2 linked regions of the Nitratifractor salsuginis DSM 16511 genome follow. The protein of the gene in region 1 interacts with the protein of each later gene in a pairwise test. Links are inferred from orthologs where the notes say so. Each region holds a gene or a part of one and is shown in the gene's direction. Other genes may lie near its edges. The genes, in order: acpP and NITSA_RS07695.

What was found.
Region 2: the proteins of acpP (region 1) and NITSA_RS07695 interact in binary tests that used the Escherichia coli proteins (3 or more experiments, as listed by UniProt). The link is inferred for Nitratifractor salsuginis DSM 16511 from one-to-one orthologs.

Annotation. Positions count from the first base shown.
Region 1 is NC_014935.1:530,465-533,492, forward strand. What follows is about bases 1-2,701. They hold acpP (acyl carrier protein), read left to right. Parts: upstream 1-1,084; coding sequence 1,085-1,318; downstream 1,319-2,701. Other genes in these bases: NITSA_RS02660 (hypothetical protein), read left to right, coding at 1-132; NITSA_RS02665 (sulfite exporter TauE/SafE family protein), read left to right, coding at 134-931; NITSA_RS02675 (beta-ketoacyl-ACP synthase II), read left to right, coding at 1,401-2,618; accA (acetyl-CoA carboxylase carboxyl transferase subunit alpha), read left to right, coding at 2,629-2,701. In the rest of the region: more of accA, read left to right, coding at 2,702-3,028. UniProt on the Escherichia coli protein: Carrier of the growing fatty acid chain in fatty acid biosynthesis.
Region 2 is NC_014935.1:1,521,812-1,525,122, forward strand. The notes cover bases 240-3,223. They hold NITSA_RS07695 (YbgC/FadM family acyl-CoA thioesterase), read left to right. Parts: upstream 240-1,534; coding sequence 1,535-1,912; downstream 1,913-3,223. Other genes in these bases: NITSA_RS07680 (PAS domain-containing protein), read left to right, coding at 240-417; NITSA_RS07685 (hypothetical protein), read left to right, coding at 446-835; NITSA_RS07690 (SixA phosphatase family protein), read left to right, coding at 897-1,427; NITSA_RS07700 (ComF family protein), read right to left, coding at 1,909-2,487; NITSA_RS07705 (NifU family protein), read left to right, coding at 2,555-2,842. In the rest of the region: more of NITSA_RS07680, read left to right, coding at 1-239; more of NITSA_RS07715, read right to left, coding at 3,224-3,311.

The DNA of each region.
Region 1 (3,028 bases):
ATGCACTACGGCTTTGGGGCGCGGGAGCACAAATGCCCCGATTGCATCGATTTTCACGAAATGCAGCTGCGGATGCTCCGGGGTGAAAACCTGACCAACCCCAAAATCCGTAAAAAACTTTTGGGAGTCTGAGGTGGGGGGGATCGATATCCTGGCCATCGTCACGGCAGCCTTTCTGGGGAGCTTCGGCCACTGCCTGGGGATGTGCGGCGGTATCGTCATCGCCTACAGCTCCGCCAAGATCGACAAGAGCTGGGGAAAGACCCACGAGATCATCGCCCATCTGCTCTACTCCTTCGGCCGGATCACCACCTATGTGACCCTGGGAGCGATCTTCGGAGCCATCGGTGGGGTGGCAAAATTCAACGGCTACGCCAACGGTGTGCTGACCATTGTCGCCGGGGTCTTTATGATCCTGGCGGGGCTCTCCCTTATCGGCAAGGTGGAGTTCCTGACCCGGATCGAGCATACCTTTTCCCGCAGCGGATGGTATCAGCGGGCCTTTCGCTATATTTTGCGGGATAAATCCCTCTACAGTTTCTATCTGCTTGGCTTGCTCAATGGCCTGCTGCCTTGCGGGTTGGTCTATTTTTTCGCCGTGGAAGCGGCCAGCACCGGCAGTCCACTCTGGGGGGCTTTCGTGATGCTGATCTTCGGGCTCTCTACCGTACCGGCACTCCTGGGCCTGGGGCTTTTTACGGGGCTCTTCGCCAAAAGCGATCTGCGCAAAGTGATGATCAACCTGGCGGCGCTGGTGGTGGTGCTCTACGGGCTCTATACCGTCTATCGGGGCTATGATTTCATCCGCCATCCCGATAAATCGCTGCTCAACTGCTGTGAATCGGAAGAGTCGATGCCCAAGGGGAAAACGGAGCTTCCCGACTTTAAGCCAAAACCCTTGGAAACTATTAACGGAGCAATGAGTCATTGAGAATAGAAAATGGAGAAATTTTGATCGATTGAAAGAGACTCTCGACTCTTTCCCAATAACCAATACACGAATATACCAATAGAGCAATCCTCCGAAATCTTCAACTACTTTTGCTATACTTGTGAGCATCATTTAAATTATGAGGAGCAATAAATGGCAATTCTGGATGAAGTAAAAGAGGTCGTCGTCGAGCAGCTCAACGTCAGCCCTGATGAGGTGAAGGAAGATTCCAAGTTCGTTGAAGATCTGGGAGCGGACAGCCTCGATGTTGTCGAACTGGTTATGGCCCTGGAGGAGAAATTCGATATCGAAATCCCCGATGAAGAGGCTGAAAAGATCGCAACCGTCGCCGACGCTATCAAGTTCATCGAAGAGCACAAAGCCTAAGCGACTGCCCGGCAGGGCAGACGTGTTAGATACGAAGCATCCGAGGATGTTTCGTATCTACTACGTTTATTGAGGAGCCGATGTGAGAAGAGTGGTTGTGACGGGTCTGGGAATGATCAATAGTGTCGGGCACGATAAAGAGAGTGCCTTTGAAGCGATCGTCCGCGGAGAGTGCGGGGTCGATAGGATCACCCTTTTTGACCCTGAAGCCTTCAGTGTCAAGATTGCCGCCGAAGTGAAGAATTTCGACCCCAAAACCGTGATGGACCCCAAAGAGGTCAAAAAAGCCGACCGCTTTATCCAGCTCGGCCTCAAGGCGGCGGCGGAGGCCATCGCCGATGCCGGGATCGACGATTCGGTAGAGCGGGAGCGCTTCGGCGTGAGCTGTGCCTCTGGGATCGGCGGCTTGCCTACGATTGAAAAGAACTCTGTCATCCTTCACGAGCGCGGTCCCCGTCGGATCTCTCCCTTCTTCATCCCTTCGGCTTTGGCCAATATGCTGGGAGGTTTCGTCTCCATTGCCCACACTCTCAAAGGCCCCAACCTCGGTTCCGTTACCGCTTGTGCCGCCGGAACCCATGCCATCGACGAAGCGGCCAAGACCATTATGATCGGCGGAGCGGACCGGATGCTGGTTGTCGGAGGCGAAGCGGCCATTACCGGGATCGGCGTCGGCGGATTCGCGGCGATGAAAGCCCTCTCGACTCGCAACGATGATCCGAAACACGCTTCCCGTCCCTTCGACGCGGAGCGTGACGGCTTTATTATGGGTGAGGGGGCCGGAGCCCTGGTCCTCGAAGAGTATGAGGCGGCCAAGGCTCGTGGAGCCAAGATTTACGGTGAATTGATCGGCTTCGGCGAGAGCGGCGATGCCAACCACATCACCACGCCCACGATGGACGGGCCGCTGCGGGCGATGAAGGCAGCCTATGAGATGGCCGGCCGGCCCAAGGTCGATTACGTCAATGCCCACGGTACTTCCACGCCCATCAACGACAAGAACGAGACCGCTGCGCTCAAAGAGCTTTTCGGCGGCAAAGAGAATTGCCCGCCGGTCAGCTCCACCAAGGGGCAGATCGGTCACTGTCTGGGAGCGGCTGGCTCGATCGAGGCGGTGATCTCCCTGATGGCGATGGATCGGGGCATCATCCCGCCCACCATCAACTACACCACCCCCGACGAGAACTGCGATCTGGATTATGTCCCCAACGAAGCGAGAGAAGCGCAGCTCGATGTGGTGATGAGCAACTCCTTCGGTTTCGGCGGCACCAACGGTGTCGTCATTTTCAAGCGGGTCTGAGGCGTCTCCGATGGCCACCTATCTCGATTTCGAAAAACCGATCGAAGCGATCCAAAAGGATATCGAGTCGGCCAAGGCCCGCGGGGATCAGGATGCGGTTGAGATCCTCGAAAAAGAGTTGGGGAAGGAGGTCAAAAAGACCTTCGGCTCTTTGAGTGATTATCAGAAACTCCAATTGGCCCGCCATCCCGACCGTCCCTATGCATTGGACTATGTGCGCCGGATTATGGAAAATGCCCAGGAGATCCACGGAGACCGGATGTATCGGGACGATCCGGCAATCCTCTGCTATCTGGGCTGGATCGGCGGGCAGAAGACCGTTCTCATCGGTGAGCAGAAGGGACGGGGGACCAAGCATAAACTCCGCCGAAACTTCGGAATGCCCCATCCCGAGGGGTATCGCAAAGCCC
Region 2 (3,311 bases), 990 kb from region 1 along the record:
TTTGTGAAGCTGTCAGGATATACTCAAGGTGAATTATTGGATAAACCTCACTCAATAGTAAGGCATCCGGATATGCCAAAAATCATCTTCAAATTTCTTTGGGACCAAATCAAGGCAGGGAAAGACGTTAAAGCCTTCGTAAAAAATCTCTCCAAAGATGGGGCTTACTACTGGGTCTATGCACATGTGAGAGTAGCCACCAATCCTGATGGATCTTTCAGGAATTATGTTTCTACAAGAAAGGCAGTATCCCCAAATGCCAGAACAGTAATTGAACCACTCTATAAAAAGCTTTTAGAGGCGGAAAAGGAAGGAGGTATGGAAGCCTCTGCCAAACTTCTCGAAGAATTTTTGGAAGAACAAGGTGCTTCATTTGATACATTTAATGAAGTGATGGATAAAATCCAAAATAGTTAATGCATAAATTTAAATAAAAGGATAAGAAATGATTGAATTCGATCAAGCAATGAAACGACTCCGTTCCGTAAACGGATATCTTGGTTCAGCCGTACTTAATTTCTCAGGGGAAACTTTGTACATGGATGAGGAAAATACGAATGTTGATATCGCATATTCCGCAAGTATTTTCAACGATGCCTTTAGAATGATTTCAGAATCCTCATTAGACGTCGGTTTTGCCGAGGCTTCTTTGGTTGAAGCGAGGACAGAGGACGGTCATGTCTTTTTGGTAAACTCTTCGGGGGATACTTCTGGAGATAACTTTTCCAAACTAACCACATTTGCTATTTTTAGAGATGACGGCAATGTTGCTCTTGCCAAAATGATTATGGAAAAAGCGGTCAAAAATATGTCACAGGCCATGAAAGAACTTTAAACAATCTCAGTTGTTTAGAATCAAATGAAGCAAGGGATGTGATATAAAAACTTTATATTTAATACGTCATGCAAAATCGGACTGGAGCGATGGAAAGCTAAGTGACTTTGAGAGAGGCTTGAAAAAAAGAGGTTTTAAAGACCTCAAAACGATCGGCTCATATATGTCGCTACAAAATATCAAACCGGATCTGATTCTCTCCAGCCCAGCGCTCAGGGCTCAAATAACAGCTGATTATCTTGCCGATAAAATCGGTTATTCGGGAAAAGTTCATTATATGAATGAACTATATAACACACGCCCTGAAACACTTTTGAATACATTGACACTTCAAGAAGACAACTATAATAAAATTTTTATAGTCGGGCACAATCCTGCTTTGACTGAGTTGGCTAATTTTTTAGTCAAAGATAATATTGGAAAATTTCCGACCCTCGGTGTCTTAAAACTCCATCTGAATATACAATCCTGGAACAACATTTCTGAGCAATGTGGAAATGTGGACTTTTTCATCTATCCCAAACAATTTAGATATTACATGCCTAAGCAGATCAGGACAACCCTTCCACGTGACAACATAAGCAAAGATTAATTTTTTATGACGAGATACGGCTTAAGAAAATAGAAAAAAATGGGCACAGTTTTGGGCACACTCGAAGATGGGAGCCTTTAAAATGCCCAATATACGGGGGCTAGATAGTGAAAATACGGATCTATTATGAGGATACGGACGCCGGCGGCATTGTCTATCACGCTAACTATCTGAAATACTGCGAACGTGCCCGAAGCGAAATCTTCTTTCAGCGGGGGATAATGCCCTATGGCGAAGAGGAGATCGGTTTTGTGGTGCGGAGAGTCGAAGCGGACTTTGTCGGGATGGCGAAGCTCGGGGATCTATTGGAGGTGCGTACCGATCTTTTGGAGGAGCGACACAGCAGTATCCTACTTGAACAGCAGATCTTTCGGGGAGAGGAGAGGATATTCTCGATGAAGGTACTGCTTGTCTATGTGGTAATGGGCCGACCACGACGCATTCCAGAACAACTCAAAGAGGTTATAGCGTCATTAGGCAGCTAGTTCTCCCTTGCATCAGCGATCGTTAGTGCGAAAAGTACATTGACCCCGCCGGCTGTAAGAACCTGCTTCGCTTCGGAAAGGGTCGAGCCGGTGGTGATGATATCGTCGAGGAGGATCACATCGACCCCTTTGGGGCCCGAATAGTGAAAATCCCTTGGGTTCTCCAGCCGGAAGCGTAGGCTCTTCCCGGCGTAGCGGACCCGGTTTTGGGCACGAAGTGCTCCATAGAGCGGACGGATCTTCTCTACGGCGACGGTATGAGCCATAGCCGCTGTATGGGAGTATCCCCCCTGAGGCAGATCGTCCACGGGGAGGAGATGGGCTGGCGCCTCCAACCCCTCGGCAAAAGCCTGGAGGAATGGGCGTAGATACCTCCGGCCGAAGAAGCGATAGATCCGATATCCCAGGGCTTTGTGCTTACTCAGAAGCAGCTGATCGATATTCTGATAACGGAAAAAACTCACCACATCCATACTGCCGATCCTGCGTGTGGAGACCTTCGGGGCCAGCAGCGTTTCCCGACAGACAGGGCAGATCACATCACGACTCCAACCTCGACAACTGAGACAACGCACTTTTAGCTTCCTTTAAACATCTTTGGCTATATTCTGACAAAATTTATCAGATATAGGAGATTCTCCGATGATGCCTTTCAGCGATGAAGACCTCTGTGTCGCTATCAAGAACTACCTTCCCTCCATCGAAGAGTATGTCAAATCCCATGAGGGAACCATGGGATTCCTGGGAGTCAAGAACGGAACGGCCTATGTGGAGCTCGGCGGCACCTGCAACGGCTGTTCTATGAGCGTTATGACTACCAAAATGGTGATCCAGAAAAAACTCAGAGAGCTGATCCACCCCGAGCTCAACGTGGAGAGTATCTTCCCCGACCAGAGGGATCAGCTCCCCTCCGACCTCGTCACCTGCTGATCGTCGAAACGGTAGAGACGTTTCGCGAAATCCACGACGCGCCCCTCTCTGATCTCCACTCCCTCCTTTTCCAAAAGAGCAATCTTGGTCGCAACTCCTTCTCCGCCGCTGTAATTCCCGACCTTCCCGTCGGCACGGACGACACGATGGCAGGGGACCTCGGGGGCGTAGGGATTGCGGCCCACGGCCGTTCCCACAGCCCGCACGGCCCGAGGCCGGCCCAGGTACTGCGCGATCGCTCCGTAGGTCGTCACAAAACCTTGGGGAATCCAACGTAAAGCTTCCCAGACTTCGCGCTGAAAAGGGGTTCCGTACTCTTCAATCTTTTTCACAAAAACCCCTTAGCCCCCTGTCGTGAATTGCCACCGTTTCTCGATCCTTTTATTGTCAGCCGTCCCGGTAAATACCGCAGTGTATCGCGTATGAGGCGCAAGGCGGCGCAATGGGATCAAAGCAAACTCATAAGGGG